Regions from separate parts of the Pseudomonas sp. SYWMCR5 genome, predicted to be linked through region 4. Evidence: riboswitches for the same ligand, from Rfam matches in the RefSeq annotation. Region 4 holds a riboswitch; each other region holds the start of a gene.
What was found. A riboswitch is a leader RNA that binds a small molecule or an ion and turns the genes downstream of it on or off. The one in region 4 is predicted to bind cobalamin.
Positions count from the first base shown of each region.

Region 1 (5,201 bases), on a different contig from region 4:
AAGCTGCGCGCCTTGCAACTGCGGGCCTCGCGCCGTGGCCTGCACCTGACCGATGAGGTCGGGCACTTCATTCTCACCCGTGGCACGCGCAGCATGAGCGCACTGTTCGATCTGCTCGAGCGCCTCGACCAGGCCTCGCTGCAGGCCCAGCGCAAATTGACCATTCCCTTCCTCAAGGAAACCCTCGGCTGGTAACCCTGAAAACACCGGGCCAGAGCGGCAAAACGCAAAAGTCACATTTTTTTCGATAAAATTTGCAAATAGGTCCGATAGAAGGCATAGTTTCCCCCTTCTAAAGGATTACAGACACGGTCGTGCCCATGCTCAAGCGCTTCGCACCCCTCGTGCCACTCGCACTCGTGACCCTGCTTTTTGGCTGCGCGGCCCAAGGCCCGATTTCCCAGCCCCAGGATCACCCATCGGTCACCGCGCAAACCGCGGTCAAGGCCAAGGCGTCGCATTCGTCGGTATTCGATGAAGAAGACCTCGCCACCGATGAAGACCTCCAAGCCTTCTCCAGCAACAGCAAGCCCTACCAGCTGCCCGTCCTTGCAGACAGCATCCTGGAGCGCGGCATGTCGCTGATCGGCACCCGTTATCGTTTCGGCGGTACTTCCGAGCAGTCCGGCTTCGATTGCAGCGGCTTCATCGGCTACCTGTTCCGCGAAGAGGCCGGCATGAACCTGCCGCGCTCGACCCGCGAGATGATCAACGTCGACGCACCCAAGGTCGCACGCAACAAGCTCAAGCCAGGTGACCTGCTGTTCTTCAGCACCAATGGCCGTGGCCGTGTCAGCCATGCCGGCATCTACCTGGGCGACAACCAGTTCATCCACTCCAGCAGCCGCCGCAGCGGTGGTGTGCGCATCGATAACCTCGGTGACCGCTACTGGAGCAAGACCTTCATCGAAGCCAAGCGTGCCCTGGCCATGGCGCCGACCACTACCCTGTCGCGCAACTGATATCAAAATGCTGTATCCTCGCACGGCGGCGTAGCTGAAAAGCTAGCCGCCGTGCGCATTTACGAATAGCGTCTAATCTAAATCCTTAACTCTTTTTTCGGCTGCGGCCGATTGGTCTCAGACAGGTTCTGACCCATGGCGATGATGACGCGCTTCGCATTCCTCTCCCTGGTGGCACTGCTTGCCGCCTGTTCCAGCCGTGCTCCGGCCCCGGCACCCGTGGCCAAGCCGCAGGTTACCTTCATTGACCAGCCTTCCTCGTCGCCCGTGGCTGACGACGTGCTGATCCGTGCCATCGGTCTGGTCGGCACCCCGTATCGCTGGGGCGGCAACACGCCGGACTCGGGCTTCGATTGCAGTGGCCTGATCGGTTATGTGTACCGCGATGCGGCGAACATCAGCCTGCCACGCTCGACCCGCGAGATGATCGTCATGCGTGCGCCGACCGTGAGCATCAACGCGCTGCAGTCCGGTGACCTAGTGTTCTTCGCCACCGGCGGTGGTTCGCAGGTAAGCCATGCCGGGATCTACGTGGGTGAGGGGCGCTTCGTGCATGCGCCGTCCACCGGCGGTACGGTGCGGCTGGACTACCTGTCGAACAGCTACTGGTCCAAGGCCTACCTGCAGGCCAAGCGGGTGTTGACGCCGGGGCATCTGGCGCAGAATCCCTGAGATCGTCGGGGCTGCACAGCAGCCCCGACGTACATTCAAGCCTGCTTGAGCAGCAGCGCCACCCCCGGATGGTATTGCCCCGACTCGTTATGCAGCTTGCGGTACGCATACGGGAAGTACCAGGCAATCGCACAGGCCGTGTGCTTGTTCAGGTCATCGACCAGATCCTGCAGTTCCTCGGGGCTTGCATTCTGCCCCGCCTTCCACGGGCTGACGAACAGCGCCCCGGCCTTGAGCTGGCTGGGATAGGCTGCCAGCCGCGCCAACGTCGCCGCCTCCTGCAGGGCCCCCGCCAGATCCAGGCGGGCGATCTTCGGCCAGCGCTGTTCAGTGTGCAGATGAATGGAGTGTTCGGCACCGGCAATCGACAGATCGCAGCGCCCTTCTCGCTCACCTTCGTCACGCTGCTTCTTGCTCTGATAGTGCTGCAGCGCCACCAGCTCGGCCTGCCAGGCCGCCGCGGCGAGAATACCGGCATTGGCCTGGGCACCATGCCAGTAGGGCGCGTCGCCGTCGCCGTGGATCTGGTTGAAACGGTCGATGCAGTCGATCCAGCGCTCCAGGGCCGGGCGCAGGAACTCCAGGTGCGGGTTGTTGATGATCAAGCCTTGCATGCCGCGCTCTCCTTTTATTATGGTCGCGTACAGCCGGTGATGGCTGTGTGATATCACTGCTTCAATAGTGAGACAAGCATCCAGATCAACCGTTCATCGTCCGCGTTTAATTGACGCTCCCGGTGCAACCCTCTAACCTTCGCGGCGTGTTTCAGGTGCTCTGCGGATCAGCTCCGGCAGGGTGAAACTGGGAAGCCGGTGGGCGCCAGCAGGGCGCGAATCCGGCGCTGCCCCCGCAACGGTAGGTGAGTCAAGGCCGCGCAAGGCCACTGGGTGTCCACACCCGGGAAGGCGCGCGGTTTCGGGCCAAGGCCCGGCTCACGAGCCCGGAGACCGGCCTGTCACTGCCAACGGCATCACGGAGGGTGATGCGCGCTGCCCCGTGGTGTCGCCACGGCTTTTGCGCGCTCCCTTCGCCTGCCTGCCTTGTTTTCTGTCGTTGCCTGGTGCCCGCCCGCGAGTGCCCGACCGGTGCGTCGACAGCTTGCGGAGAACCCCTGATGAGCGAATCCACCGAACGCGACGAACGCCACTTGGCGCGCATGCAGCGCAAAAAAGCGATCATCGACGAACGTATCGCCAACTCCCCCAACGAATGTGGCCTGCTGCTGGTGCTCACGGGCAATGGCAAGGGCAAGAGCAGCTCGGCCTTCGGCATGCTCGCCCGCGCGCTGGGGCATGGCATGCAGTGCGGGGTGGTGCAGTTCATCAAGGGTCGCAACAGCACTGGCGAAGAGCTGTTCTTCCGCCGCTTCCCCAATGAAGTGCGCTACCACGTGATGGGCGAGGGCTTCACCTGGGAAACCCAGGACCGCCAGCGCGACATCGCGGCTGCAGAAGCGGCCTGGGCGGTCTCCCGCCAGTTGCTGCAGGACCCGTCGGTGCAGTTCGTGGTGCTCGACGAGCTGAATATCGCCCTCAAGCACGGCTACCTCGACCTCGACCAGGTGCTCTCGGACATCCAGGCCCGTCCACCGATGCAGCACGTCATCGTCACGGGCCGCGCCGCCAAGCCGGAGATGATCGAGCTGGCCGACACCGTGACCGAGATGGGCATGCTCAAGCACGCCTTCCAGGCCGGTATCCGCGCACAGAAGGGCGTTGAACTGTGAGTCGAGCCACCCGTCATTGCCCAGCGGTGTTGATCGCCGCACCGGCCTCCGGCCAGGGCAAGACCACCGTCACTGCCGCCCTGGCGCGCCTGCACCGCAACCTCGGGCGCAAGGTGCGGGTGTTCAAGTGCGGGCCGGATTTTCTCGACCCGATGATCCTGGAGCGCGCCAGTGGCGCCCCGGTGTATCAGTTGGACATGTGGATGATCGGCGAGCAGGAGAGCCGCCGCCTGTTGTGGGACGCCGCCGCCGAAGCCGACCTGATCCTCATCGAGGGTGTCATGGGGCTGTTCGACGGCACGCCGTCGAGCGCTGACCTGGCGCGGCATTTCGGCGTGCCGGTGCTGGCGGTGATCGATGGCACTGCCATGGCCCAGACCTTCGGGGCCCTGGCCCTGGGGCTGGCGCGCTACCAGCCCGACCTGCCATTCGCTGGCGTGCTGGCCAACCGGGTCGGCAGCCTGCGTCATGCGCAACTGCTCGAAGGCAGCCTGACCGAAGGCTTGCGCTGGTATGGCGGGTTGTCTCGCGAGCGCGGCATCGAATTGCCCAGCCGTCACCTCGGGCTGGTCCAGGCCAGTGAGCTGAACGATCTGGATGCACGCCTGGACGCCGCCGCCGAGGCCTTGGGCGCCAGCTGCGATGCTGCCTTGCCGCCACCGGTGGCCTTTGTCGAGCCACAAACCGTGCACTCGGCCGCAAGCCTGGCCGGTGTGCGCATCGGTGTGGCCCGCGACGAGGCCTTCGCCTTCCTCTATGGCGCCAATCTCGACCTGCTGCGCGATCACGGCGCGGAGCTGGTGTTTTTCTCCCCGTTGCATGATCGCCACCTGCCTGTGGTCGACAGCCTGTATTTGCCTGGCGGCTACCCCGAACTGCATCACCACGCCCTGGCGGCCAACGCGCCGATGCGCGAGGCGATCCGCGGCCATCATGCCGAAGGCAAACCCTTGTTGGCCGAATGCGGCGGCATGCTCTATCTGCTCGATGCCTTGACCGACGTTGCGGGCGAGCGCGCCGAGCTGCTGGGACTGTTGCCCGGCGAAGCCGTGATGCAGAAGCGCCTCGCCGCCTTGGCGCTGCAGGCTGTCGAGTTGCCTGAAGGCACCCTGCGTGGCCATACCTATCACCACTCCCTGACCACCACCGAGCTTGTGCCCATCGCCCGTGGCCTGAGCCCCAATGGCGGACGTGGCAACGAGGCGGTCTATCGTCTGGGGCGCTTGACGGCGTCCTACGTGCACTTCTATTTCCCTTCCAACCCCGAAGCGGCGGTGGCGCTGTTGCGACCATGAACGAACACGCTTTCAGCGAGGCCGAGCGCGCTGCGGTCTACCGCGCGATCGGCGAGCGTCGCGACATGCGCCACTTCATCGGCGGCGACGTGGCGCCTGCGCTGCTTGCCCGGCTGCTGGCCGCCGCGCACCAGGCGCCCAGCGTCGGGTTGATGCAGCCCTGGCGCTTCATTCGGATCAGCCAGCGCGATCTGCGCTTGCGCATCCAGGCGCTGGTGGAGGAAGAGCGGATTCGCACCGCCGAGGCCCTCGGTGAGCGCTCCGATGCATTCATGAAGCTCAAGGTCGAAGGCATCGGCGAGTGCGCCGAGGTGCTGGTTGCCGCCTTGATGGACAAGCGCGAGCCGCACATCTTCGGCCGCCGCACCCTGCCGGAAATGGACCTGGCGTCGATGGCCTGCGCGATCCAGAACCTCTGGCTGGCCGCACGCGCCGAGGGGCTGGGGATGGGCTGGGTGTCGTTGTTCGACCCGCAGGCGCTGGGCGAGCTGCTGGGCATGCCGACTGGGGCCAAGCCGGTGGCGGTGTTGTGCCTGGGGCCGGTGG
Region 1 is NZ_JBXUNH010000001.1:580,567-585,767, reverse strand. Features, by position in the region: gene hda (DnaA regulatory inactivator Hda) at 1-195, shown strand, start outside; gene AC2CGW_RS02645 (C40 family peptidase) at 321-962, shown strand; gene AC2CGW_RS02640 (C40 family peptidase) at 1,098-1,634, shown strand; gene AC2CGW_RS02635 (hypothetical protein) at 1,670-2,248, opposite strand; cobalamin riboswitch at 2,385-2,604, shown strand; gene cobO (cob(I)yrinic acid a,c-diamide adenosyltransferase) at 2,749-3,360, shown strand; gene AC2CGW_RS02625 (cobyrinic acid a,c-diamide synthase CobB) at 3,357-4,655, shown strand; gene bluB (5,6-dimethylbenzimidazole synthase) at 4,652-5,201, shown strand, end outside.
Region 1: another riboswitch for cobalamin. It lies ahead of cobO (cob(I)yrinic acid a,c-diamide adenosyltransferase); the one in region 4 lies ahead of AC2CGW_RS08400 (ABC transporter ATP-binding protein).

Region 2 (5,201 bases), 140 kb from region 4:
GTGGATGGCCAAGGTACTGCGGTGGCGCGCCAGGTCCGCCAGCTGCTCGCCTGCCGGCATCGGCGAGCGATCGCCGTAGCGGGTCAGGATGACGGTCTGCGAGATGTCCGGCAGCGTCAGTTCACAGCCGAGCAGGGCGGCGCTGGCGGCTGTGGCGGTGACGCCAGGAATGATCTGGTAGTCGATGCCCTGTTCGCGCAAGTGGCGGATCTGTTCGCCGATGGCGCCATACAGGCTGGGGTCGCCGCTGTGTACACGGGCGACATCCAGCCCCTTGTCATGGGCGTCGCGGATGGCGGCGATGATCTGCTCGAGGTGCAGTTCGGCGCTGTTGATCACGGTACTGGCCGTGTGGCCTTCAAGTACCGCGGGCGGTACCAGTGAGCCGGCGTAGATGATCACCGGGCATTGGCGGATCAGGCGTTGGCCCTTGACCGTGATCAGCTCCGGGTCGCCGGGGCCGGCACCGATGAAATAGACCGTCATGGCAAGTCCTTGAAACGTGAAATGAAAAGCGATTATCCGTTGCTGGCCAGGGCAAGGGTAGCGTCACCGAGCACCTGCCGAGTGACTGTCAGGATTGGCGAGCGCTGACCCTCGTCAGCCAGCGCCAGCGCTGCGCTTTCTGCCACTCCCCAACAGCCCGTGGCGTTGAAGGCCATTTCTGAGCGGTAACTGAGCAGGGGCAGGAATGGGTGCAGTTGCTGGGCGCTGTATAGCGTCAGGGGCAGGCCGAGTTGCTCGGCCAGTTGCCGCAGGCCGGGCTCCTGAGCCTTGAGATCGATGCTGGCGATACCACGCAAGGCGGCCAGCTTCAGGCCGTTGTCGGCCAGCGCAAGGTGCAGCAGGGTTTCCAGAACCGCCGCCGGGCAACCCCTGCGGCAGCCGAAACCGACATATAGCGCGGCCATCAGGCCTGCGCGGAGCGGCGGTAGAGCCAGGCGCTCAGCAGACCCAGTGCGACCCAGAAGGCTGCGTTGGTCAGCCAGGAGGCAACCTTGAACTGTGCTTCCAGCGCTTCGGGCGCCAGGCTTTCATGCACCAGTGGCTGAGGGGCGCCGATCAGGTGCGGTACCACCAGCAGCGCTGCGCCGAGCACCTTCAGCAGCCAGTGGCGCGCGAAGACCAGCAACGCCAGGCCCACAGCAGTGGCGGCGGCGGTGCCTATCCACCAGGTCTGGCGTTGACCCAGATCGGCTGCGGCGGTGCCAGGCAGTTCGGGTGGCAGGCCCAGGGTCGGTGCCAGGCAGAACACGGCGAAGCCGCCCAGGCCCCACAAGGCACCCGTACTGACCCGACCAGGTTCGCGCAGGCTGTAGAGTGCGGCGAGGATCAGCGCGAAACCGACTGCCACTACCAGATTGCCGCCGGCAGTCGACAGCACCCGCTGCCAGCCATCTTCCGGCGACCAGGCTTCTGCGTCGTGTTCATGGCCCCCGGCACCTTCACCTGTGTGTTCGTGCTGCTCGGTGGGCGCCGCGTTTTCATAGGTTTCGGCCTGGAGGATCAAGGGCGCGACCCAGAAACTCTGCAACAGCGTCAGCAAAAGTGCGGCGAGCAGGCCACTGAAGCCTGCAGTTCGAGCGATACGCTTGATCATTGTCGGGCACTCAGTGGCAAGGGAAGGCGGCGCTGTGGCGGGTATCGTGGGCAGCGTTGTGCACCGCCTCGAGATGGGAGAACCCGGCGAAGTACACCAGGCACAGGCCCAGCAGGCTGGCGCCGACCGCAACGACGAGGCGCTGGCTGAGGCTGACGGGGGTTGCGATGCTGTGTTTGGCGCTGGTGACGGACATGACGCATTCCTCTGCTTTTTTTCATGGGCGACAGGAAGCGCGGCAACCCCAGGCGAGAACCGCCCAGGGACATGCAACAGCGCCCGCCCACCGCGGGGTGTGATCACAAGACGTCGGGCCGGTCTCCGGGCTGACGAGCAGGAGCATGGCTCCTGGGGAGAGCGTCACCTTCCCATGCCGAACTGCCGACACAGTGGATCAGACGCTCGCTCGCTTACCGTTGCGGGGGCAGCACCGGACTTGTCAGGCTCATGAAGAGCCATTGACGCACCGGTTTCCCGTTTCACCCCTGCAAGGGGCACCCTACGTAATGTATTAGGAGATCACGGCCATGCTTTGGTCGTCAATTCTTGTTACGAATCGCGCAGGCGTAGCGACTGGAAATCATCAACCTGCCTTGCACGTCGCACTTTTTGGCGTTCAGGGGCTCTATGCATGGCCAGGCTGTGCCGATTTCCGGCCCGGCCGCTGACCCTGGACCCCGGTGCAGATGCCTGTTCCTGCCTATCGCCGCCGTGCCCGCCTGTCGCTGGTGGGTGTCTTGATCGCCCTGTGCGCGTGCACCGGGCAGCAGGGGCGCGACGTATTCACCCAGTTAGGCAATGGTCATCCCAGCGAGTTGTTCCAGACCAGTGTCGACCGCATGGCGACCTTGTCCATGCGCGACAACCTGCAGAGCCTGTATCTGCTGATGAACAAGCTCTACCTGCGCAACCCCAATCAGTGGAAGCAGTCCGGCTATCTGGACGCGGCCACCGCCGAGCGCCAGATCCGCCAGGCCATCGAGCAGCGCCAGCCATTGCCGCAACTGGGCGAGCGCCGTGACCTGGCGGCGCTGAGCTACGCCTTGAGCCCGGAGTTTCGTGGAGATCGAGTCGGGGCGTTCATCTATGCCATCGGCAGCATGTTGATTACCGCCCACGGTGGGCGCACCGAGTTCTACATGACCGATGCGATTGATCCACTGTTCGTCAATAACGCCGCGCGCAACATCGAAAAGGCTACCTGGATGCTCAGTCAGCGCCAGGACGCCAATGGTGTGTTGCTACTGTTTTCCAACGAAATCTCGGAGGAGGGCAGCAACCTCAGCTTTGCCGTCGAATTCGGCAAGATCGTGGCGCGCCTCGATCTGCTGGCGCAGATGCTGGATGAGCGTTATCGACGGATCGGCCTCAATTACGCGCAGAGCCTGTTATTGATGAATTTCCTGCCGGTGCAGTGATCGTTACCCGTGGTTTCACAGCAATGCTTCGATCGCGCGTCGATAGCGCTGGCCGGCCAGGCTCATGCTGTTGTTGTGGCTCGCTCCCGGCACCAGGAGCAAGGTCTTGGGCTGTTGGGCCGCCTCGAACAGCGCCTCGCTGAAGCGGGGGGGCACATACCGATCATCCAGGCCATGCACCAGCAGCAGCGGCAAACCGATATCGGCGATCTTGCCCAGCGAGTCGAATCTCTGCGACAGCAGCCAGCGCACCGGCAGTGTGGTATCGGCCACTGATGCCGCCGCGTCGCCAAGGGAGGTGAAGGTGGATTCGAGAATCAGGCCGCGCGCAGGTACAGGCTTACCTTGCTGGCGTGCCTGGCGTGCGAGCTCCGAGGCAAGCTCCACAGCGACCGCACCGCCCAGCGAATGGCCGAAGATCAGGCGCTTGCCCGGCACCGGCTGCAACTGGGCGAAGCGCTCCCAGGCAATTCGGGCGTCCTCGTAAACCGTGGCTTCGGACGGCAGGTCGCCTCGGCTCTGGCCAAAACCGCGGTAGTCCACGGCCAACACCGAATAGCCCATGGCGTGCAACTGCTCGATGCGGAACATCTGGCCGGTGAGGTTCCAGCGTACGCCGTGCAGGTAGAGTATCGCCGGCGCATCGGCGCGTTTGGCCGGCCACCACCAGGCATGCAGGCTCTGGTCGCCGGTGAAGTTGCGCGGGCGCAGGTCCAGTTCCTGTACGTCGGCCGGCAGGCCCCTGAACCAACTGGCCTGGCCCGGCTCGATACGAAACACCAGTTCGCGCTCCTTGTGCTGCAAGACCGCGCAGCCCGCGGGCAGGCCCACCACCAGCAGGGCCATGGCCAGCCACATGAGCCAGCGGCGTTTGAAGTGAGTGAGCAGGGTGTCGGTCATGGGTGTCATCAGGCTGCTGGGAATCGTCGTTTTTAGCAGAAGCCATGGCCTCGCTGCAGGCAATTTTTCCCGAGCGGTGCTGACACATGTTTGCAAGCTGTTTCCCCGGTGCCATCGAGGGGCTCTGCACGCTTGCCGCCGCGGGCGCCGAGGGGTAGGTTTCCCTGACCCTGCCGATGGAAGACTCACCTTGGACTCGATTACTCAAGCCGTACTCGGTGCCGCCCTGCAAGGTACGGTGCTCGGTCGCATCCAGGGCCGCCGTTCGCTGCTGTATGGCGCCGCGCTGGCCACCTTGCCCGATCTCGATGTGGTGATCCGGTATGCGGACCCCGTTTCGCAGATGACCTATCACCGTGGTTTTTCCCACTCGATCTTCGTCCTTACCGGTCTGGCGCTGCTGCTGGCGTGGCTGGTGGCCTGGGTTGGGCAAAGGCGCTGGCCCGACAAGGGATACCGTTGGCCCCGGTTGTTCGTGGCGTTCTGGCTGGTGCTGGTCACCCACCCTCTGCTGGACGCGTTCACGGTCTATGGCACGCAATTGTTCTGGCCGCTGCCGCTCATTCCCGAAAGCTGGGCGGCGGTGTTCATCATCGATCCGGTCTACACCGTGCCACTGCTGGTCGCTGTGATCTATGCCGCGTGGCGAGGGCTGAGCGGCAAGGCGATACCCCTGATGACGGCAGCCCTGGTGTTCAGCACGGCGTATCTGGGCTTTGGGCTGGCCGGGCGCATGGCGGTCGAGCAGCGTTTCCAGGAGGCCTTGGGCCGCCAGGGCGTTGCGGTCGATCACCTGCGTGCAGTGCCCATGGCCTTCAACAGCCTGGTCTGGCGGGTGCTGGCCAAGACACCGGATGGTCATTACTACGAGGGCGTGAGCAGTGTGTTCGACCGCGAACCGCCCGAGATGCAGCGCCTGTCGCTGAACCTGGAGGCCGCCAAGGTGCTCGAGGGCGTCGCGCTGCACGAGCGGCTGCGCTGGTTCACCGATGACTGGCTGCGTTATGACGTGGTGGGCGATGTACTGGTGGTAACCGACCTGCGCATGGGCATTCCCGGTAACTACACCTTCCGTTTCAGCATGGCTCACCGCGACAGCCAGGGACAGTGGGTGGTCGATACCCCGGCGAACTGGCGTGGCGGTGCCGCGATGTTCAACGGCCATGACCTGGGGCTGATCTGGCGTCGTATCCTCCAGCAGCAGCCTCCGCTGCCCCTGGCGGCCTGGACCACACGCTACCTGAACCCCTCGGCGCAATCCGAGGTGGGGCACTGAACGGCCG
Region 2 is NZ_JBXUNH010000002.1:684,505-689,705, reverse strand. Features, by position in the region: gene cobM (precorrin-4 C(11)-methyltransferase) at 1-486, opposite strand, end outside; gene AC2CGW_RS08925 (cobalamin biosynthesis protein) at 519-911, opposite strand; gene AC2CGW_RS08920 (CbtA family protein) at 911-1,600, opposite strand; gene AC2CGW_RS08915 (CbtB domain-containing protein) at 1,611-1,796, opposite strand; cobalamin riboswitch at 1,896-2,117, opposite strand; gene AC2CGW_RS08910 (hypothetical protein) at 2,287-3,018, shown strand; gene AC2CGW_RS08905 (alpha/beta hydrolase) at 3,034-3,918, opposite strand; gene AC2CGW_RS08900 (metal-dependent hydrolase) at 4,109-5,194, shown strand; gene AC2CGW_RS08895 (TraX family protein) at 5,143-5,201, shown strand, end outside.
Region 2: another riboswitch for cobalamin. It lies ahead of AC2CGW_RS08915 (CbtB domain-containing protein); the one in region 4 lies ahead of AC2CGW_RS08400 (ABC transporter ATP-binding protein).

Region 3 (5,201 bases), 390 kb from region 4:
AGCGGATCGAACCCCAACGCCAGCGCCCGCGCCAGTGCGCGCAGCAGGCTGGCATTGCCGCCACGGCCGTCACCACGATCGACCCGCAGCAGCGCCAGCAGCGTATCGCTGCGCAGGCGCCCTTGCGGCGACTGGCCAAAGACATGCAAGCCATCGCGAATCTGCGACTCTTTCAAGTCGCACAAGTAGGTGTCCAGGCGTGGCAGCCAGACAGCGGCATCGTCCAGTTGCCCTTCGAGCTGCAGGTCACGGTCGATATGGTTGGCCTTGACCAGTTCGAGAATGTCGCGCTGCAGCTCGCGGGCACGGCGCGGGTCGAGCAGTTGCGCCTCGTAGTATTCGTCGGCCAGCTGCTCCAGATGCCGCAGCGGCCCGTAGGTTTCGGCGCGGGTCAGTGGCGGCATCAGGTGGTCGATGATCACCGCCTGGGTGCGGCGCTTGGCCTGGGCGCCCTCACCGGGGTCGTTGACGATGAACGGGTAGATGTTCGGCAGCGGGCCGAGCAGCGCATCCGGCCAGCACTCGGCGGACAGCCCGACGCCCTTGCCGGGCAGCCACTCCAGATTGCCGTGCTTGCCGACATGGATCAGCGCATCGGCGGCAAAGCCGTTGCGCAACCAGAAATGGAACGCCAGGTAGCCATGCGGCGGCACCAGGTCCGGGTCGTGATACACCGCGCTCGGGTCTACCTGGTAGCCCCGGGCCGGCTGGATACCGACAAAGGTCAGGCCGTAGCGCAGACCGGCGATCATCATCCGGCCACTGCGGAACATCGGGTCTTGCTCAGGCGCGCCCCAGCGTTCGCGCACCGCACGCTGGTTGGCCTCGGGCAGGCAGGCGAAGGCCGCGAGGTAGTCGTCCAGAGACAGGCTCTGGGCACAGGGGCGCTGGTCGAGGTGATCCAGGTCGTTGGTCACGCCGCCGAGCAGTTCGTGAATCAGCGCCGTGCCCGTCTGCGGCAAGCCAGCAACCGGATAACCCTCGGCCTGCAGGGCATGCAGGATGTTCAGCGCGGCGCCAGGCGTGTCGAGCCCCACGCCATTGCCGATACGCCCGTCGCGGGTCGGATAGTTGGCCAGCACCAGCGCCACGCGCTTCTGGGCATTGGGCAGTCGCGCCAGCTCGACCCAGCGCCGTGCCAGCTCTGCGACGAAATCCATGCGTTCGGGGTGGGCCTTGTAGCAGACCACATCGGACTGGCTGCGCTCGCTGCGCCAGGCCAGGTCCTTGAAGCTGACCGGTCGGGTGATGATGCGCCCGTCCAGCTCCGGCAAGGCGATGTGCATGGCCAGGTCGCGCGCACCCAAGCCCTGCTCGCTGGCTTCCCAGCCGGGCTGGTTGTCCTGGGCGCAGATCGCCTGCAACACCGGCACGTCGCGGCGCAGCGGACGCAGGTTGGGCCGCTCGGGGCTGGACAAGGCAAAGCCTGTGGTGTTGATGACCACTTCGGCGCCGACCTCGTCGAGCCAGGCCTCTACCTGTTCGAGACAGGCCGCCTCCTTGAGACTGGCGACTGCGATCGGCAACGGGTTCAGCCCGGCGGCCTGCAAGCGCTGGCAAAACACATCGATGAACCCGGTGTTGGCGGCCTGCAGGTGCGAGCGGTAGAACAGGATCGGCGCCACCGGATGCTCCGGGTGCCACTCGGGGAACCAGTCTTCAAGCCCTGCACTGGGCTTGCCGGGGTGGTAGACCGTGGTGCGCGGCAGCGGCTGGGGTTCGTCCCAGGCATAGTCGCGCCCCAGCCACTGGCTGGCCAGGCAATTGAACAGGTTGGCCGCATTGGCCTTGCCGCCCTGGCGCAGGTAGTGCCAGAGCCGCTCGGCCTGTTCGGCCGGCACCGTGCCCAACTGTGTCAGCTCCGGGTCGGGGCGGTCATCGCCGGGCACCAGGATCAACTGCACGCCACGCGCGGCGAGTTCGACCAACTGCTCGACGCCATAGCGCCAGTAGCCGACACCGCCGTGCAGCGATACCAGGATCACCTTGGCATGGCGCAACACCTCATCGATGTACAGGTCGACGGAGGCGTGGTTCTGCACCTGCATGGGGTTGGCCAGGCGCAGGCTGGGGAAATCGTCCGGCAACTGCTCGGCGGTTTCGGCGAGCAGTGCCAGGTGAGAGTCACCGCTGCAGAGAATCACCAGCTCGGCGGGTGTCTGGCCGAGGTCGGCAATGCTGTCGTCCGGCACGAAGCCGCCGGGCTGGGTCCGCAGCAGGTGCATGGATCAGGCGCCCAGGGCCTGGCGCAGGCGCGCTTCCAACTGTGCCGCGTCAAGGTCCTGGCCGATCAGCACCAGGCGGGTGATGCGCGGCTCGTCGCTGCGCCAGGCGCGGTCGAAGTGCTTGTCGAAGCGCGTGCCCACACCTTGGATCAACAGGCGCATCGGCTTGCCGGGGATCGCGGCAAAGCCTTTGGCGCGCAGGATGCCGAACTCGGTGACCAGTTGCGTCAGGGCATCGAGCAGCAGGCTTTCGTCCGCTTCAGGCAGGTCGATGGAGATGGAGTCGAAGGCGTCATGATCGTGATCGTCATGATCGTCGCCGTCGTGGTGCGAATCGTGGTGGGTGCGACGACCATCGATGTGCACTTCGGACTCGGCACCCACGCCCAGCAATACATCCAGCGGCAGGCGACCGCTGCTGGCCTCGATCACCTTGACGGCCGGCGGCAGCTCCTCGGCGACTTCGGCGCGGACCTTGGCCAGGCCCTCGGCGTCGATCAGGTCAGCCTTGTTCAGCACTACCAGGTCGGCACTGGCCAGTTGGTCGGCGAACAGCTCATGCAGCGGGGATTCGTGGTCCAGGTTGGGGTCGAGCTTGCGCTGCGCGTCGACCTGGTCCGGGTAGGCGGCGAAGGTGCCGGCGGCCACGGCTGGGCTGTCGACGACGGTGATTACCGCATCGACGGTGCAGGCATTGCGGATTTCCGGCCACTGGAAGGCTTGCACCAGCGGTTTGGGCAGGGCCAGGCCGCTGGTCTCGATGAGAATGTGGTCCAGGTCGCCACGGCGAGCGACCAGCTCACGCATCACCGGGAAGAACTCTTCCTGCACGGTGCAGCACAGGCAGCCGTTGGCCAGCTCATAGACGCGGCCGTTGGCCTCTTCCTCGGTGCAGCCGATGCTGCACTGCTTGAGGATTTCGCCGTCGATACCCAGCTCGCCAAACTCGTTGACGATGACCGCGATGCGTCGCCCCTGGGCGTTGTCGAGCATGTGGCGCAGCAAGGTGGTCTTGCCCGAGCCGAGGAAGCCGGTGACGATGGTGACGGGAAGTTTGGCCAGTGTTTTCATGTGGCGATGCCCTTGGCAGCAATGGTGCGGGCATGCGGGACGAAAGCCACGACCGACCGGCCGGGCTCGCTCGCCACCGGATCACCCCGCCCGGTTGAAAGTCGAATACGTTGCGAGGCAGGTCTCCTGGCTTGCACTGCACGACCTCCAGCCGTCAGGACGACGCCTTCCCGCGCGCGGGCGCAGTGGCTGTGTCGACCCTGTTCAGTGCTTACAGTTGCGGGGGCAGCCGCGGCTTGTACCGCGTTCCCGTCTTAGCTCCGGCAGCGCCGGAGAACCTCGAAGCGGCAAGGCTACGCAGTGGTGCGCAGGTGGTCAACCGTCTGACGCTGATCGGAGCCTTCAGATGCCACCCCCGGCCAGCAACTCGGTCAGCACCTGCGCCAGGGCCTTGACCATCACATCGGCCGTTGGCCGGTGGACGATGACGATCTCGTAGCTGTCCACCTCCGGCAAACCTTGCGCCGCCCCCAGTACTCGGTGCTCGGCGGTGGCCGCGCGCGGCGGCAGCAAGCTCACGCCCATGCCATCGGCCACCGCGGCCTGGATACCGGAAAGGCTGGAGCTGGTGAAGCTGATGCGCCAGCGCCGGCCCATGCCTTCGATGGCATGGATCATGTCTTCGCGGTACAGCCCGCGCGGTGGAAAGGTGACCAAGGGCACCGGGTCAAGCTCGAAGGCCGGCATGCGCACGCTGTCGATCCATTGCAGGCGCTCGGGCCAGCAGGACACCCCCTCGCGGCTGTTGCGCCGCTGCTTGAGCAGCACCAGATCGAGTTCACCATTGTCGTAGGCCTGGCTCAGGTCGCGGCACAGGCCGCTGGTGACTTCCAGCTTGACCTGCGGGTGCAGGCGGCTGAACGCCGACAACGTATTGGTGGTTCGCCCGCCGACGAAATCTTCGGGCACGCCAAGGCGCACGGTGACGCCAACCATGGCCCCGGCCAGGGCCTCGAGCATCTGGTCGTTCAGCGCCAGCATGTGCCTGGCATAGCCAAGCAGCGTCTGCCCGGCGTCGGTGGGCAGCACGTCGCGGTTGCCACGCACCAGCAGGCGATGGCCGACCATCTCCTCGAGGCGTCGTACCTTCTGGCTGATGGTCGACTGGGTCGAATGCAGACGGGCTGCAGCCGTGGTGAAGCTGCCGCAATCGGCGACCACGACGATGGCGCGCAACAGGTCGAGATCGAACAGAGCCCTATTCGGTTTTACGCTGATGGACATGAGGGTATTCGGTTTTCAAATGATGACGCTGACTTCTAGCATGGCCCTTCGAGGCGGGCAACGTTGATGTATTCGGAAATCCACTACAGCTCATCCAGATAATTCGTTTCAGTTGCCTGCAACTTTTTCCCTAGGATGAGGCTTTGCCTCAGGAGCCCTACGCATGCGCCACACCCTCGCCGCCTGCCTGCTGGCCTTCACCTGCCTTGCCGCCCACGCCGAGACCACGTCCATGGATACCCGCCTGCTTTATGCCGCCCAGCGCGGCGATGCACCTGCCATCCGTCGCCTGCTCAAGGAACCGGTGGCGCTCGACAGCCGCGATGGCCAAGGGCGCACACCTCTGCTGGCCGCGACCCACGGCAACCACATCGACGCGGCCAAGGTGCTGATCGAGGCCGGCGCCGATGTGAACGCCAAGGACAACATCCACGACAGCCCCTACCTGTATGCCGGCGCTCGCGGCCTGAACGAGATCCTGCGCCTGACCCTGGCGCACGGCGCCGACCTCGCCAGCACCAACCGCTACGGCGGCACGGCGCTGATTCCGGCGGCGGAGCGTGGCCATGTGGAAACAGTGCAGATGCTGATCGATGCTGGCGTGGACGTGAACCACCTCAACCGGCTGCACTGGACCGCCTTGCTCGAGGCGGTGATCCTTGGCGACGGCGGTCCGCGCCA
Region 3 is NZ_JBXUNH010000002.1:930,394-935,594, forward strand. Features, by position in the region: gene cobN (cobaltochelatase subunit CobN) at 1-2,225, opposite strand, end outside; gene cobW (cobalamin biosynthesis protein CobW) at 2,229-3,296, opposite strand; cobalamin riboswitch at 3,396-3,593, opposite strand; gene AC2CGW_RS10065 (LysR substrate-binding domain-containing protein) at 3,639-4,520, opposite strand; gene AC2CGW_RS10070 (ankyrin repeat domain-containing protein) at 4,684-5,201, shown strand, end outside.
Region 3: another riboswitch for cobalamin. It lies ahead of cobW (cobalamin biosynthesis protein CobW); the one in region 4 lies ahead of AC2CGW_RS08400 (ABC transporter ATP-binding protein).

Region 4 (5,201 bases):
CGAAGCCGTGGTGCGCCTGATCGACGAATCCGGCCTGCTGCCGCCCGGCAGCCTGCAACTGGTGATCGGCAGCACCGGCGACTTGCTCGAGCGCCTGCAGGGCCAGGACCTGGTGACCTTCACCGGCTCCGCCGACACCGCCGCCAAGCTGCGCATGACGCCGAACCTGGTGCGCAACTCGGTGCCCTTCACGGCTGAAGCCGACTCGCTGAACTGCGCCATCCTCGGGCCGGATGTAACCCCGGACGACGAGGAGTTCGACCTGTACATCAAGGAGGTGGTGCGCGAGATGACCACCAAGGCCGGCCAGAAGTGCACGGCCATTCGCCGCGCCATCGTGCCGGCCAGGCACCTGGATGCCGTCGCCACCCGCCTGCGCGAACGCCTGGCCAAGGTGGTGGTGGGCGATCCGGCGGTCGAAGGCGTACGCATGGGCGCGCTGGCCTCCCACGACCAGCAGCGTGATGTCGGCGAGCGCGTGCGCAGCCTGCTGCAAAGCTGCGACCAACTGTTCGGCGCCAGCGACGGTTTTTCGCCGGTGGGCGAAGGCGTGGCCGAAGGTGCGTTCTTCGCCCCGACCCTGCTGCACGCACGCGACCCGCATGCCGAGGGCGGCGCCCACGATATCGAGGCGTTCGGCCCGGTCAGCACCCTGATGGCCTACGACGACCTGGACGAAGCCCTGGCCCTGGCCGCACGAGGCAAGGGCAGCCTGGTGGCGACCCTGGTGACCCGCGACCGCGCCATCGCCGCCAAGGCCATTCCCGCGGCCGCCGCCTGGCACGGCCGTCTGCTGGTGCTCGACCGCGAGGCTGCGCCGGAGTCCACCGGGCACGGCTCGCCGCTGCCACAGCTCAAGCACGGCGGCCCCGGGCGTGCGGGGGGCGGCGAAGAGCTCGGCGGCCTGCGGGCGGTCAAGCACTACCTGCAGCGTGCCGCGATCCAGGGTTCGCCGAGCATGCTGGCGGCAATCACTGGCGAGCACGTGCGTGGCGCTGAAGTGATCGAGACCGAGGTGCACCCGTTCCGTCGCTACTTCGATGAACTGCGCATCGGCGAGTCGCTGCTGACCCACCGACGTACCGTCACCGAGGCGGACCTGGTGAACTTCGGCTGCCTGTCGGGCGACCACTTCTACATGCATTTCGACGAGATCGCCGCCAAGCAGTCGCAGTTCGGCAAGCGCATCGCCCATGGCTACTTCGTGCTGTCAGCGGCGGCCGGACTATTCGTGTCGCCGGGTGAAGGGCCGGTGCTGGCCAACTACGGGCTGGACACCCTGCGCTTCATCAACCCGGTGGGCATCGGTGACACGATCCAGGCGCGCCTGACCTGCAAGCGCAAGATCGACCAGGGCAAGACCAGCCCGTTGGGGCAGCCGCAAGGGGTGGTGGCCTGGGATGTGGAGGTGACCAACCAGCTCGGTGAACTGGTGGCCAGTTACGACATCCTGACGCTGGTGCTCAAGCGCGGCTGATCATTGCCGGCCTGACGTGTCGGCCCTGGCGCGGGTGTGCCCCGCGACAGGGACGGTTGACTCCCCACCCCATAAATGCTCAGATGCGCCCCTTGTTTCAGGTGTCCCCTGCCGCCGAGCCGGGGATTAAACGGGAAGCCGGTGCCTCGCTCCTGCGAGCAGTCCGGCGCTGCCCCCGCAACGGTAAGCGAGCGATGCATTCGATACACCACTGTGCCAACGGCATGGGAAGGTGAATGCCTCATGCCCCTCGCAAGCCCGGAGACCGGCCTGTCACAGCAGTTGGCAACTCCCGCGGTGGGCGGGCGCAGGCCGGTTCTCGCGGCGGCCGCGCGCCCGCGACAGCTGCGCGCACCTCCACCGTTCGGGTATCACTCACCCTGCGACGGTTGGTTCATCCATGTCATGCCCTACCCTGCACATCCAAGGCCTGCACTGGTCGCCGCACAGCGGTGGGCAGCCGCTGCTGGAGGGTATCGACCTGCAGATCGGCGCCGGTGAATTCGTCGGTCTGATCGGCCCCAACGGCAGTGGCAAGACCAGCCTGCTGCGCTGCGCCTACCGCTTCAATCGCCCCAGCGCCGGTCAGGTGCACCTCGATGGCGAGGATATCTGGCAGCGCAACCCACGCTGGGTCGCCCAGCGCATCGCGGTGATGCTGCAGGAGTTCCCCGAAGACTTCGGCCTGAACGTGCGTGACGTCGTTGCCATGGGCCGCACCCCGCATCTGGGCTGGTTCGAGGGCGACGGCGAGCCGAGCCTGATCGACGACACCCTCGCCAGGCTCGACCTGCTGCCGCGCGCCCTCGACGCCTTCGTCTGCCTGTCGGGCGGCGAAAAGCAGCGCGTGCTGCTGGCGCGGGCACTGGTCCAGCAACCTCGGCTGCTGATCCTCGACGAGCCGACCAACCACCTCGACCCACGCTTCCAGCTGGCCCTGTTGCAGCAACTGCGCAGCACCGGCCTGAGCCTGCTGGCCAGCTTCCACGATCTGAACCTGGCCGCCGCCTTCTGCGATCGGCTGTACGTGATCGATGCCGGGCGCATCGTCGCCCACGGCACGCCAGAACACGTGCTCACCGAGCAATGCCTGGCCGAGGTGTTCGGCGTACAGGCCCTGGTCGACCGCCACCCGCTGGCCTCCCATCCACGCATTACCTGGATCAGCCCTGCATGAAATCGCTGCTCACCAGCCTGGCCCTGCTGGCCGCCCTGCCCCTGGCCGCCGAGGCCGACAACTATCCACTGACCGTGCGCAGTTGCGAGCGCGACGTCACCTTCACCCATGCGCCGCAGCATGCCGTCAGCCATGACATCAATCTCACCGGCATGCTCCTGGCCCTCGGGCTGCGCGACCACATGGCCGGCTACAGCGGCATCAGCGGCTGGAAAACCCTCGACCCAAGCCTGCGCGAAGCACTTGACGGGCTGCCAGAGCTGGCGCCGCGCTACGTGTCGGTGGAAAACCTGCTCGATGCCAACGCCGACTTCTTCCTCGCCGGCTGGAGCTACGGCATGCGCATCGGCGGGCCGGTCACCCCACAGACCCTCGCGCCCTTCGACATCCCGGTGTATGAACTGAGCGAGTCGTGCTCCTGGATCATGCCCCAGCGCCAGGCCAGCCTCGAAGACCTCTACCGCGACCTGGACAACCTTGGCCGGATCTTCGATGTGCGCGAGCGCGCCACTGCGCTGGTTGGCCAGTTCCGCCAACGCGTCGAGCGCGTTGCGGCGCAGATGGCCGAGATCAAGCAACGGCCGCGCGTATTCCTCTATGACAGCGGTGAAGACCGCCCCACCACTTCCGGGCGCCTGGGGATGCCGCAGGCGCTGATCAGCACGGCAGGAGGTGATAACGTCATGAGCGATGTGGCCGCCAGCTGGACCCAGGTGAACTGGGAGAGCGTGGTGGAACGCGATCCGCAGGTGATCGTGATCGTCGACTACGGGCCCACCAGTTGGCAGCACAAACGCGACTTCCTCCTGCACCACCCGGCGCTGGGCAGTGTCGAGGCGATCCGCAAGCAGCGCTTCGTGGTGCTGTCGTACCTGGAGGTGACACCGTCGGTGGAGAACGCCCAGGCCATCGAGACCCTGGCCACGGCCCTGCATCCGCAGCGCTTCGCCGAGGCCCGCCGCTGATGCCGATTCGCAGCCCTGCGGGCTATCGCCTGCTGATCGTTTCGCTGCTGCTGGCCTTGCTGCTGTCGTGCCTGCTGTCGCTGGGGTTCGGCTCGGCGCAGGTCGCATTGGGCAAAGTGGTCGGCATTGTCCTGCAGCAGGTGGGGCTGGGGGCAAGCGGCGACTGGAGCCGCGGCCAGGCGCAGATCGTCTGGCAGATCCGCGCACCGCGCGTGTTGCTGGGGGCGCTGGTCGGCGCAGGGTTGGCAATGGTCGGCGGCGCCCTGCAGGCGGTGACCCGCAATCCCCTGGCCGATCCGCACCTGCTGGGGGTCAGCTCCGGGGCGGTGTTCGGCGCAGTGCTGGTGGTGCTGTTTCTCGGCCCGTTCGCCGGGGCCTTCAGCCTGCCCCTGGCCGCGTTCATCGGCGCGTTGGGCAGTATGTTGCTGGTGCTCGGCGTGGCCAGCCGCGGTGGGCGCCTGGAGAGCGATCGCCTGCTGCTGGCCGGGGTGGCGGTGTCGTTCGTGGTAATGGCCGCCGCCAACCTGCTGCTCTACACCGGCGACCCGCATGCCGCCGCCTCGGTGATGTTCTGGATGCTCGGCGGGCTGGGCCTGGCGCAGTGGTCGCTGTTGTGGCTGCCGGCCGTTTGCGTGCTGGCGGGCTTCGTACTGTTGATGAGCCTGGCGCGGGCGCTGAACGCGCTGATGAGTGGCGAGCAGACCGCTGTGAGCCTGGGCTTCGACACCCGGCGCGTGCGGGCCAAGGTGTTCGTCGGTACGGCGTTGCTGACCGGTGTGCTGGTGTCGCTGTCGGGCGCCATCGGTTTCGTCGGTCTGATGCTGCCCCACGTGGCTCGTCGCCTGGTGGGCGCCGAGCATCGCCGCCTGCTACCGGCCTGCGCCTTGCTCGGGGCGCTGTTCATGATCTGGGTCGATGTCGGCGCACGCACCCTGATCACCCCGCAGGATCTGCCAATCGGCATCGCTACGGCGGCCATCGGCGGCCTGTTCTTCATCCTCTTGCTGAGGCGCAAGGCCTGACATGCACGGACGTGGATCGACGGGTGGATGAGCAACTGCTCGAACATCGGGTGGCAAGGCAGGTACTGATCGCCCGCCAGTGATGCACCGTCGGCCCGATACCGACGGTGCACAGGCAGCGCCTAGAAGCCGGCGCTGTAGAACAGCGCGTACGACTCGATGCCGTCGTTCGGCTGCTTGATGCCGGCGTTGGAATAATGCGTGGCGCGGATGCCGATCTTCTGTTGACCCGGCAGCTTCAGGCCGAAACCGATGCGGTCTTCGAAGTTGACCGACGAGCCCAGCTTCTGATCACCGACGTCGGTCTTGGAGAAGGCGGCCAGGCCGATACCGGCCTCGATGAACGGGACGTAGCCCGAATCGCCGAACTCATAGACAAACACCGGGCTGAACGACAGGGAGTGGGCGCCGCTGTAGTCACCGCCCTCCCAGTAGGTGTAGGCGCCATCCCAGTAACCGGTCAGGTGACCGGTGCTGCTCTGCAGCCACTTCTTGTCCCAGTCGAACGACAGGCCGATGCGATAGGTCATGTCGCCCTGACTGGTGGCGCCCACGGCGCC
Region 4 is NZ_JBXUNH010000002.1:542,250-547,450, forward strand. Features, by position in the region: gene paaZ (phenylacetic acid degradation bifunctional protein PaaZ) at 1-1,477, shown strand, start outside; cobalamin riboswitch at 1,560-1,765, shown strand; gene AC2CGW_RS08400 (ABC transporter ATP-binding protein) at 1,878-2,654, shown strand; gene AC2CGW_RS08405 (ABC transporter substrate-binding protein) at 2,651-3,619, shown strand; gene AC2CGW_RS08410 (FecCD family ABC transporter permease) at 3,619-4,641, shown strand; gene AC2CGW_RS08415 (acyloxyacyl hydrolase) at 4,764-5,201, opposite strand, start outside.